Regions from separate parts of the Liquorilactobacillus hordei DSM 19519 genome, predicted to be linked through region 2. Evidence: predicted binding sites of a transcription regulator. Region 2 holds the regulator's gene; each other region holds the start of a gene.

Region 1 (3,222 bases), 1.1 Mb from region 2:
GTCAATTACAATTGCACCTGTATGAACCATTGCAGCTGCGGCGAGCGGAGTAACACCGAAACCGAGAATTGCTTTTGAAAATGACCCTGTTGCCAGGATAACACCAGTTGAAGTTGAAGCAGAAGCAGCTGCCATTAAAATACCTGATAATGGCGCTAGTAAAACACCTGAAATATGGCTAATTTTAATTAAATTAATAATTTGTTCTGGTAAATTTGAAGAGGTAATTGTTGCTCCAATTGTACCAGCACCAATTAAAATGAGAACAACATCTGTCATTCGGTTTATCCCAGCAGCTGCATATTCGCGGATTTTATTTCCTTGTTTCATAGCAATTGTACCAACAATCGCAGCAAATGGAAGGATGTAAAGTGCATCAAGGTTCAAATTAGTTAGAAAATTAATGTGCAGTAGTGAACCAATTGGATTTAGTAATAGTAAGATGACTGCTACTAATGGAGTTACGAGTGCAGTTTTTAAAGTTGGCAGTTTTTGAAGTGATTTTGAACTGCTAGGTAATTCAAAATCACGTTCTGTTATCATCGTACCCTTTTTCTTAAGCAGATTTGCGATAAAGATTGTCATAGCAAGGGCTAAAATTGCAGGAATTAAATCAGCAATCATAACTTGACTTAGCTGTAGATTAAAGCCCTTTGCAGCGGCAATTGTATTGGGATTAGGTGAGATTATGTTTCCTGCTTTTCCACCTCCAGAAAGAGCGATTAGTAAAGATAATTTTGAAATGTTCATACGCTGACCAACTTCTAAAGCAATTGGCGCAACTATTAAGATGGCAACCGGAATGAAAACACCAACGGCCGTAATGACCATTGTTGCTAGAGCTAATGCAAAAAGTGCAAAATGATCACCTAGCTTAGTAACAATTGCACGAGCAATTGTGTCAGCTGCACCTGATTCCATCATTACACCAGCTAACATTCCTGCTGCAAGAACACGCAAAACAGTTCCCATCACGCTTTGCGAACCTTGAATCAAAATATTAATGGTCTGGACAAGATTTGCTCCACCGAGTAAAGCACCAACTATGGCACCCAGAATCAGTGAATATACAGGATTAACCTTTTTTAGAATTAAAATAATGGCAATTGCTAAACCAATTAATGCTGCCCACCAAGAAATTGTAAGTGTGGAACTCATTTAAAAACCTCCTAATTGTGAAAAAAATATCAAAAATAAACAACAGGATTAATTGTACTCATATGTGAGAATAATTACAAGCTATTTTTTTCTTTTAAATTAGCATTTATAATGGAAAATGTATACTTGGATAGTAAATTATTTTCATTTTTAAAAGTTAATTTAATCACAAATGCTTAAGAAAAATTATAAATAAGAAAAATGTGAGAGAAAGAAATTAAATCCGATTTTATTAAAATAAGCACTTTAAACATAAAAAACGACCGCTTGTGTAAAATCAGTTTACCTTTTTAAAAACATATGATGTACTTAATTCGAAGGGTAAAGATTCTTATGAAGATTAGAGTAGAAATTGACAATGAAGTTAAAGAAACTGAAGTGGTCATTCGGGCAGCTGAGCAAACTAACGATATTAAAAAATTGTATGAAGAGATTTTAAGAAAAATAATTAATAAGAAAATTAAGTTGTTTCAAGGAGCAACGGAATTTTACATAAGCAGTGCAAGTATCCTTTTTTTGAAAATGATGACAGAATTGTTAATGCACACACAAAGAACGATTTATTTGAGACGCATTTAAGGTTGTATGAACTTGAAAAGTTATTGCCACAAAACTTCATGAGAGTCTCTAAATCAACAATTATTAATTTAGATGCAGTGTACACTTTAACACGCAGTTTAACAGGTAATTTGATTGCTTTTCATGAATCCTATAAACAAGTATATGTTTCACGAAGATATGTTAAAGATACAAAAAGAAGATTAGAAAGCAGGGAAGAATAAGATATGAAAACAAAACGATTTTTTTTAGGAATTTTAATTTTGATATTTGCGACACTACTTGTTTCAACTAAGTTAGAGATTATTAGTTTTCATTTTAAGTTTTGGACAATCGTACTTACAGTTTTATTTGTATTTTTATTGGCACAAGGGATTGGATATAGAAGAATCTCACAAACTGTTTTTTCCATAGCCTTTTTGGTAATATTGTATGCTAAAGAACTGGGTGTTCAGGCGCTAGGAACTTGGACGATTATTTTAGTTGCCGGTTTGGTAAGTGTAGGGCTGTCAATGATTTTTAAATCTTTTGGTAGGAATAAGAAGTGGGACTGGAATTGGAAACACAAAATAAGTTCGTTTGAGACAGATACTTCTGAAAAAAAAATAAAAATTAATGAGAGTATGTCTAGTAGTGTCAGGTATGTAAAAGCAAGTAATCTGGAACGGGTTGCTATTAATGCAAGATTTGCATCTTTAAAAATATATTTTGACAATGTTGAACTTCAAAATGATGAGGCAAATATATTTATTAATGGTTCATTAAGTGAAATAATGTTATTCTTCCCTAGGGAATGGAAAGTTTTTGTTAATATCAATAGTGTTTTTAGTGAAGTCAATACTGGACAGGAAGAGGAAAATGTTTTTGAGAAGAAAGTTTATATCAATGGAAATCTGAATTTATCAGAATTAAAGATTAGATACATTTAATAACTATTTTAGGAGTGAAAGTTTATATGGAAATTTTAAAACCCTATTTGAAAAATAATTATTTATCAATAATTGGAGCCATTATTTCGGTGATTATACTTGCTGGCAGTACCTTGTGGCAACCAAAACTCTTACAGACAATTATGAAGGCAATTATCGCAAATAATCGCAACGAAGTTTATGATTATGGAGTTCAATTGATTGTTCTAGCAGTAATCGGTATCATTGCAGGAATTGCAAGTACCTTTTTTTCTGCTAAAGTAGCACAGTCAGTTACGACGGATTTAAGAGCAGATTTATACACTAAGATTCAAGGCTTTTCGTTTGGAAACATCGAAAAGTTTTCAGCTGGGAGTCTAGTTGTACGTTTAATTAATGATATGAATCAGATTCTGAATTTGGTAATGACAATATTGACACAGTTGTTGCGAATCCCTTTGCTTTTTATAGGAGCCTTTATTCTAGGAATCATTACAATTCCTAGATTGTGGTGGATTGAGATTTTAATGATTGTCTTGATATTAGCTTTAACTGGATCTGTTTTCTCGCATATGGGTGACTTATTTGCAAGATTTCA
Region 2 (3,222 bases):
GAAAATTGTCATGGTTAAATGCTAGTTTGGTCAGCAATAAGCGAGCTTTTTCACCACCTGAAAGATTGTGAACGACTTTCTTAACATCATCCCCAGAGAATAGAAAGCTTCCTAGAATAGATCTAATATCTTTTTCAGGAGTAGTAGGATGGTCGTCCCACAACTCGTTCAATACAGTCTTGTTAGCATGTAGATTCTTTAATTCTTGATCGTAGTATCCGGTATCAACATTTGTTCCAAATGAATATTCGCCACTGATTAGAGGAATTTTATTAAGGATACTTTTTAATAGGGTCGACTTACCAATACCATTACTACCTACAATTGCCATCATTTGATGCTTCCGCAGATCAATATTAATTGGACCTGATATTGGTTTATCATCATGACCAATGAAAGCATTGGCGACACTTAGGACAATATTGCCACTTTGTCTTTCTGCTGTAAATTGAAAATGTGGTTCTTGTTGACCATCTGTGGGTCGCTCTAGGCGATTGATTTTTTCAAGTTGTTTCCGGCGACTTTGTGCTCGTTTTGTTGTTGATGCACGTACAATATTGCGAGCAACGAAATCTTCAAGCTTTTCAATTTCTTCTTGTTGTTTTTCGTATTGCTTCATTTTTTGCTGGAAGCGTTTTGCTTTTTCTTGGATATAGAAGGAATAGTTTCCCTGATAATGATCAGTTCCACTAGATGTTAGCTCATAGACTTCCTTAGAGATTTTATCAAGAAAATAACGATCATGCGAGATAATTAAAAGGGCGCCAGAGTAAGATTGCAAGTAGCCTTCAAGCCAACTGAGGGTTTCAATGTCTAGATGGTTGGTAGGTTCATCAAGTATCAGTAAATCATTTTTTTCAAGTAATAGCTTTGCAAGAGCAAGTCGCGTTTTTTGACCGCCCGATAGAGTACCGATAATGGTAGAAAAGTCTTCTTCGTAGAATCTAAAGCCATGTAAAACAGCTCGAATTTCTGATTCATAACCATAACCGTTTGCTTCTTTGAAATTATGTGTTAATTGATCATAACTGCTAAGAAGTGTATCATACTTTGTTTGTGATTGAGTTAAGTGATCAAAAGTTGCAATTTCATTTTCTAGTTCATGCATTTTTATTTCCATTTTCTTTAAATCATTGAAAACAGTGAGCATTTCAGCATAGATGCTGTTTGAAGAATTCAAGCCATTATCCTGTGCCAAATATCCAATAGTCATATTTTTATTTTTAGTAATTTGTCCATTATCAGGTGATTGCAGACCAACAATCATTTTTATTAAAGTCGACTTGCCAACGCCATTGCGTCCAACAAGGGCAATTCTTGAATTTTCTTGAACATCAAGGTTAACTCTTTCAAAGAGAACATCGCTTCCAAATAACCTTTCAACATTTTGTACTTGAAGTAAAATCATAAAAAACACCTCTTGAATATTAAAATATGAATATTATATCATTTATAATTCTTGTGAAATTGAGCAAGTGAATGTGCATTCTATTGCAAGTGAATGTATTTTAGTGTAGCATGGATACGGTAAAATATAGGGTACAATATTATTGCTTGTGAAGATAGTTAAATGCGTAATTTCACAAGGAATGTGTTATACTACATAAAAAGACTGAATCATTTATTAGTGAAAGGAGCCAAAAAATGGTAACATCAAAAATTCCTCATGCGACAGCCAAAAGACTGCCAATTTATTATCGCTACTTACATTTTTTATCAGATGCAGGGAAGCAAAGAATTTCATCAACTGAACTTGCAGATGCCGTTAAGGTTGATTCTGCAACAATTAGGAGAGACTTCTCGTACTTCGGTGCGCTAGGAAAACGAGGATATGGCTATGATGTTGATAGTTTGCTCGCTTTCTTTAAAAAGACTTTGAACCAAGATCAATTAACCAATGTAGCTTTGATTGGTGTCGGTAATTTGGGACATGCCCTTTTAAATTATAACTTCCATCAGAGCAACAATGTACGTATTAGTGCAGCTTTTGATATTAACCAAGATATTACGGGAACGATTCAAAGTAGTGTGCCAGTTTATGATATGGCCGATATGAAAGAACAGTTAACTGTTCAACAAATCGAAATTGTAATTTTAACTGTTCCATCTAGCGTTGCTCAACAAGTTACAAATGAACTTGTTGAAGTTGGAATCAAAGGAATTCTTAATTTTACACCACTTAGAATTACAGTTCCTAACACCGTAAGAGTTCAAAATGTTGATTTAACAAATGAATTACAAACACTAATTTATTTTTTAAATAAGTTTGGTGATGAGGAAGAAAATCTACTAGACTAACATGAAAAAAAGCTTTGCCAAGGTTTTTGCTGATGAAGTGAACCCACAAGTTTGGACAACTAAATTAAGCTGCTAACTGATTGGCAAGTTCTCGGTATTGTACCGGTGACTTGCCTTTTAGTTTGGTCCTGATTCTACGGTTATTATAAAATTCAATCCATTCAGTCATCGCTTGCGCGAGACTCTCTGAATTTTCGAAGTGTTCATCCATCATCTCTGCTTTCATGAGATGAAAAAATGATTCCATGGCGGCGTTATCTAAGCAGGTAGCCTTACGGGACATACTCTGAAAGGTATGATGAGTTTTAAGCGTTTTTTGCCACTGTTTATGTTGATACTGAAATCCTTGATCTGTGTGTACCGTTGTTCTATAAGGAAGCTCAGGTAATCCATCTAATGCTTCTTTTAGTGGTTTCAACGCAAATTCAAGAGTTGGGTGTGCACTAATGTTAAATGCCAAAATTTCACCCGAAAATAAATCCATGATGGGTTCTAAATAGATTCGCTCACTTTGACTCATCTGACCGTATCGAAATTCACTAACGTCGGCGACGAGTTTTTGATATGGTCGATCTGTCTTGAATCGACGGTGTAACTTATTTTTGGCTATTCTACCAACAGTTCCTTTGTATGAGTTATATTTGCGAGTTTGCTTATTAAAGGCCTGACATGTCCAGCCTTGCTCCTTCATAATTCGGAGGACGCGTTTATGATTAACTTTAAATCCCTGTTCATGCATAACTAACGTTATGCGACGGTAACCGTATTTTTGAGTATACTTGGCATCTGTTTGCCGAATTTCATCAATGGCTTGGATAACCTGGTCATTCTCATATTCTCGTCCCTGACTGTGCTTAGTGTAATAGTACGTGCTACGTGGTACCTTAACGGCTTTAAGGATAAAACTAATCGACGTTTTGAAGA
Region 3 (3,222 bases), 490 kb from region 2:
CCAGATTCTAAAGCTGCTTCTCTCAATGAAATTCCTTGTCTTTGAGCTTTTTGTGCTATTTCGGCACTCTTATGATATCCCAAATGCGGAGATAGTGCCGTGACCGTCATTAGTGAATTATCTACTAATTCGCCCATTCGCTTCTCATTAACGGTCATTCCAGCAATCATTTTTTTATTAAACCCATTGACGGTAAGTGTCAATAGGCTCACGGATTCTAAAAATGCATCAATAATCAAAGGCTTATAAACATTCATTTCAAAATTACCCTGAGAAGCTGCAACTGAAATCACCGTATCATTACCTATAACACGCACGGCTGCCATGGTTAATGCTTCAGCTTGTGTTGGATTAACTTTTCCTGGCATGATTGATGAGCCAGGTTCATTGGCAGGAATATTTAATTCACCATATCCCGCACGAGGACCACTTGCTAAGAATCTAACATCATTCGCAATTTTAAGTAAGTCAGCAGCTAATGTTTTTAACGTTCCATGCACCGCATTTATTGCTGAATGTGCTGCTAACCCATAAAACTTATTATTTTTCACATTAAAACTACTATGATAATAATTATTAATTTCAGTATTTACTATCTCAGTAAATTTTACTGTCGTGTTCAATCCTGTTCCTACTGCAGTTCCCCCAAGAGGTAACTCGTACAAACTATCCTTTGTGCTATTGATGAATTCTAAGTCATGTTCTAGCATGCTAACCCAACCACTGATTTCTTGACCAAAAGTTAATGGAGTCGCATCTTGTAGATGAGTTCTCCCAATCTTCACGGTCTCCCAATAAAGTCTTTGTTTGTTCTTCAATTCATCTGTTAATTTTTGAACTTCCTCAATTACATGCTTCAAAGCCTGCATTGCTGCAATATTCATTGCAGTAGGAAAAACATCATTAGAACTCTGTCCCATATTAACATCATCATTTGGTAAGATCTCTAGACTGGCGTCAAGCTTCTTTGCCATATGCGCAATAACCTCATTAACATTCATATTGGTTTGCGTTCCAGATCCAGTTTGATATACCCGCAATGGAAAATCTCGTCTTAACTCCGAATTCTCAAGTCGTAACAAAGTATCTACGGCTTTAACAATTAAGTCACTTTTTTCTTTAGTCATTTTTCCTAATTGACAGTTAGCCACTGCAGCTGATCTTTTAATTATCAATAATACTCTAATCACATCTAATGGCATTTTATTCCCTGCCTTGAAATTTTGCCGACTTCTCTGCGTTTGTGCTCCCCACAAAGCGTCTACTGGAATATTTACAGGCCCTATTGTATCGCTCTCAATTCTAAAATCCATTTTACCGCCAGTCCCTCCACTAAAAGATTGTTAATTCTTGCACAATCAATATTACGAGGCTGTGCCAAAAGTTAAATTTTAACCCAACCTCGCTAATTATTCCATATAAACGTGTTCCATAAGTCAAAATTCTCCGTCTAACTTCGAATTACTCATAGCAAAGTACTCGCTATGTTCATAATTTCGGGTTAGTACTCAAATTTTCCCGACTTATGTCACACTCCCACTCATGACAACTATTTTATATTTTCAAGCTCTTTAAATTCTGCATCTGTTAATTCAATTTCAGCCGCTTTTAAATTCTGAACTGCGTGTTCTTTTGACTTAGTTCCGGGAATTGGCATTATTACTGGACTCTTCTTCAGTAACCATGCTAATGCAATCTGTGAAGGACTTGCACCATATTTATCTGCTATCTTTAATAATCTTCCATCTTCACTTAACTTCCCTGTTGCCAGTGGGAACCAAGGAATAAAGGCTAAATGTTTTTCCTCAGCAAACTTCAATACATCCTCGTCAGCACGATCTATCAAATTATATCTATTTTGAACGGATACGATTGGAACAATTTTTTGTGCTGCCTGAATTTCTGAAATTGAAACTTGGCTCAATCCAATGTGCTTTATTTTTCCTTCATTCTGTAATTCCTTTAAAACCCCAAGCTGATCTTCAAGCGGAACGGTTTTATCAATTCTATGAAGTTGCAAAAGGTCAATTTGCTTCAATCCTAACGAAAATAAGTTTAATTCGACTTGTTGCCTTAGATAATCTGGACGTCCATTCGGAGTCCACTGTCCTGGCCCTTGTCTAGTAAAACCAACTTTTGTGGCTACCATTACATTCTTATTAGGACGTTGTTTTAATGCTTCTTTCAAATAAAGATTAGCAAAGAACGGGCCATATGAATCAGCAGTATCAATAAAATCAGCTCCATGATCAATTACAGTTGTGATTACCTCCACAGCGTTATTAACGTCTGTGGCAGGACCCCAAACACCTTTTCCAGGTAATTGCATTGTTCCATACCCCAAACGGTTAACTTTCAATCCATTACCAAAATCAAAGAATTTTTCCATCGATATTCCTCCTTTTTATCTATATACTGATAATACCTCAAATACCTGCAATAATTACTACAGAAGAGTCTCTTTTTTATTTTCTTAAAGTTCAAGATAGATTCTCATTGTTTTTCTTAACTCACAGTGCTATATTTAAGATGATATGAACATATACTCATATTGTCATAGAGAGGGAGTAGTAATTATGGAACAATCTAAAAATACAAACTTAAGATTTTTATCAGTCACGACTCTGAATGTTTTAATTACTTTTTTTGAATTAGTGGGCGGACTGCTTTCTGGAAGTCTATCACTGATTTCTGACGCATTTCATAATTTCAGCGATACCTTCTCGATAGTTCTGAGTTATATTGCTAATCTAATTGGACATAAAAAAGCCACTCCCAAAAACTCTTACGGGTATCGACGAGTAGAAATCTTGACTGCTTTACTTAGTTCAATCATCCTAATCTTAATCTCTTTATTCTTATTATTTGAAGGTATTAATCGTATTCAGCATCCCGAAACTGTTAAAGGAGCAATTATGTTTTGGGTCGCAGTCGTTAGTTTCATTGCTAATCTAGGAGCCGCCCTCTTATTGCACGTTGGGGCAAGTAATAATCTTAATATTAAGGCTACCTACTTACATCTGTTAAGTGATTCTCTTGCCTCAGTTGGAGTAATAATCGGTTCTATTTTTATTTACTTTTTTAATCTTACTTGGATTGATCCTGTTATCACTATCTTAGTATCGCTCTATATTGCGTACGAGTCTCTGCCAATTATCCAGCAGACATTCAGAATTCTCATGGAAGGTTCTCCAGATATTGATGTTGATCATGTTAAAAATG
Region 4 (3,222 bases), 230 kb from region 2:
TCATATCTCCAGGATATTCTATCCTCTGACCAGTTGAATAATTTGTAAACGAATTATTCAACTGGTCAGAAAACTTCCTTAGAGTGGGACTATAATTTTCTGCTTTATCAACTGCAGATTTGGAAATCCAAATATTAGATTGATATTTTTCGCTTTCTTGAATTACTAGGAGATCATGAAGGAAATCTTTGTAATAAGTGCCAGATCTATCTGTTATAGTATACTCATCATAATATTTGTAGTTCATATTCTTGTAAAAAAGGCTAACCATAGTTAGTGAAAAGATTGGAAGAACAATTAGAAGAAGATGAAGAGAAAGATCTTTAAAATTTTGTGATTTTGAAATTATAACAGTTATTATCGAAGATATACTGAGAATCACAACAAAGGGCATCAACCAGATAGAGTCTTCCTTTAGGTAGTAAAAAAAGGGCAAACTTATACTAGAAAGAATTGACCAAAAGATAATTTTTATTTTTCTTTCCCTAATACTAGCATATAGTCCTATAAATGCCCCAATAACAAGAATAGTTGAACTTATTAGAACACCACCTCTGTATATTTTTTGAATGTTTTCCTGATGGAGCATTATTGGCGAATATAATAAAAAAATAAACAATATATATGAAAGTACTTTTTTTTGGGATACTTTATATATAGAATAAGATAAGACTGTTACAGAAAATAAATAATACAGTATTAAGGCAAGTCTATATGGAATTCCAAGTGCATAGTTAATAACTAAGAAGAGGCTGAATGATATAGACTTTACCAGTGTTAAAGAATTAAAGGAGCCTAGCCAATGGCCGGCAAGTAAACTTTTTGCATAAACTATATATAGATAGTCATCTGCACCAGCATTTCCTTGAGCAAATAAAGGAATTCTAAGTGCAATAATAATGCGAATAATGATAAAAAATAGAAATAGAAAGAGCAACCACTTTTTACGTAGAAATTGATAAAATACATTCATATAATTACCTTCAAATTTTAATTTTTCTTGATTCGGAACTTAACTACTATAACATATGATTGAGAATAAATGAATGTTATAGTAGTTAAACATCTAAAAAGATATGATACAATTCTGAAAGAATTAAGGGAAAATACGGGTATTTTCATTTGTTTTTTAGCTTACTATCTATTTTTAATACATTTAGCATAGCGGCGAGAACTAATTATTTTATTAAGTTTCATATAGCAAAATAACTTAACTAATTTAAGAAGATAATAATAAGGATTTGAAATTAATTGTGCTTTATAATACAAGTGTTAAAATTATATTTTGCACTATCTAATAATGATTAAAGCTAGCAATATTAAAATGTTTTTTGTAATTTGTGAAAACTATTGCTTAAAAAGAGAAAAAGTGCTATCATTCATTTGTAGAAAGCGCTTGCATAGAAACTATGTTTAACTTCAATAAGGAGGCATTTGACAATGAAACAACTTGAGAAGAGAGTGGAACCAAAGGCATGGGAAGGATTTAGTGGCGGAAATTGGCAGTCAGAGGTTGATATCCGTGATTTTATTCAACAAAACTTTAAACAATATAATGGTAATGAATCATTTCTTGAAGATGCAACACCTGAGACAAAGGAACTTAACGACCGTTTGGTTGCTTTAAAACTTAAAGAGCGTGCTGCAGGTGGTGTACTTGATGCAGATACGAAGGTTGTTTCGACAATTACTTCACATGGCCCTGGATATCTTGACAAGAATCTTGAAAAAATTGTAGGACTTCAAACAGATAAACCTTTAAAGAAAGCCTTAATGCCATATGGTGGAATTCGTATGGCAAAGGATGCCCTTGAATCATACGGATTAAAACTTGATCCAGAAATAGAACACTTTTTCAATGACTTATCAAAAACTCATAATCAAGGTGTTTTTGATGCTTATACTCCAGACGTTAAAAGAGCACGTCACTATAAGATTGTAACAGGTCTTCCTGATGCATACGGACGTGGTCGAATTGTTGGTGACTTTCCAAGAATTGCGCTTTACGGGATTGATTACTTAGTTGCATCTAAATTAAATGATTTAGACAATTATGGTGATGGAGAGATGACAGATAGTGTTATCCAAATGAGAGAAGAAATCTCAGAGCAAATTCGAGCGCTTAACCAGATTAAGGATATGGCGGCATCATACGGCTACGATATTTCTCAACCAGCTACAACAGCGCAAGAAGCAATTCAATGGCTCTATTTTGGATACCTAGCAGCTATCAAACAACAAAATGGGGCTGCAATGTCGATTGGACGAGTTGATACTTTTATTGATATCTTTGTTGAGCGTGATATTGAACGTGGTATTTTGAATGAAAAAGAAGCTCAAGAGTTAATTGATCAGTTTACAATGAAGTTAAGGATGGTTTCCTTCATTCGTACACCTGAATATAATTCCTTATTCTCAGGTAATCCAATTTGGGCAACATTATCTTTAGCAGGAATGGGAATTGATGGGGAACATCATGTTACAAAGACAGCATTCAGATTTCTGAATACGCTGAAGAATATGGGTGCAGCTCCAGAGCCTAATATTACATTGTTGTGGTCACAAAAACTACCAGATACTTTTAAGCACTATGCAGCTGCAGTTTCAGTTGAGAGTTCAACAATTCAATATGAAAATGATGACTTAATGCGTAAACAATGGGGTACTGACTATTATGCAATTGCATGTTGTGTATCAGCACAACCAGTTGCAGATGGAATTCAATACTTCGGAGCACGTGCAAACCTTGCTAAAACTGTACTTTACACAATTAATGGTGGTAAAGATGAGATTGGTAAAGCACAAGTAGGACCTGCTTATGAACCAATTTCGTCAGAGTACGTTGATTATGATGAATTTATGAAGAAATTTGATCCAATGTTAGATTGGTTAGCTGATGTTTATGTCAATGCTTTAAATACCATTCATTATATGCATGATAAATATTATTATGAATCAGCACAGTTGGCTCTTAAAGATACAAGATTAGATCGAACATTTGCGACTGGTATTTCAGGACTATCTGTTGCAGCAGATTCGATTTCGGCGATCAAGTACGGGCATGTTAAAGTTATTCGTGACGAAGACGGGATTGCAGTTGATTTTAAGGCAGATAATGATTTCCCACGTTATGGAAACAATGATGATCGTGCTGATGAAATTGCAGTATGGCTCGTTAAGTCACTTTACACGAAGATGAACAAGCATCATTTATATCGCGGT

Evidence for each region. Region 2 encodes Rex, which represses fermentation and respiration genes when NADH is low (regulators of the CRP and FNR family bind a similar motif). Its sites were predicted from a motif close to TTGTGAANTANTTCACAA; they were not measured.
Region 1: the regulator Rex is predicted to act here: its motif matches at 1,174-1,191, upstream of G6O70_RS11035 (GntP family permease).
Region 3: the regulator Rex is predicted to act here: its motif matches at 1,341-1,358, upstream of G6O70_RS03245 (class II fumarate hydratase).
Region 4: the regulator Rex is predicted to act here: its motif matches at 1,252-1,269, upstream of pflB (formate C-acetyltransferase).

The regions. Positions count from the first base shown of each region.
Region 1 covers NZ_CP049303.1:1,990,681-1,993,902, reverse strand. Annotated here, with positions in the region: gene G6O70_RS11035 (GntP family permease) at 1-1,158, opposite strand, end outside; gene G6O70_RS12265 (hypothetical protein) at 1,492-1,737, shown strand; gene G6O70_RS12260 (LytTR family DNA-binding domain-containing protein) at 1,644-1,940, shown strand; gene G6O70_RS11025 (LiaF transmembrane domain-containing protein) at 1,944-2,645, shown strand; gene G6O70_RS11020 (ABC transporter ATP-binding protein) at 2,672-3,222, shown strand, end outside.
Region 2 covers NZ_CP049303.1:917,211-920,432, forward strand. Annotated here, with positions in the region: gene abc-f (ribosomal protection-like ABC-F family protein) at 1-1,408, opposite strand, end outside; gene G6O70_RS05650 (redox-sensing transcriptional repressor Rex) at 1,645-2,298, shown strand; gene G6O70_RS12190 (IS3 family transposase) at 2,363-3,222, opposite strand, start outside.
Region 3 covers NZ_CP049303.1:424,726-427,947, forward strand. Annotated here, with positions in the region: gene G6O70_RS03245 (class II fumarate hydratase) at 1-1,313, opposite strand, end outside; gene G6O70_RS03250 (aldo/keto reductase) at 1,550-2,389, opposite strand; gene G6O70_RS03255 (cation diffusion facilitator family transporter) at 2,577-3,222, shown strand, end outside.
Region 4 covers NZ_CP049303.1:1,143,490-1,146,711, forward strand. Annotated here, with positions in the region: gene G6O70_RS06710 (hypothetical protein) at 1-973, opposite strand, end outside; gene pflB (formate C-acetyltransferase) at 1,441-3,222, shown strand, end outside.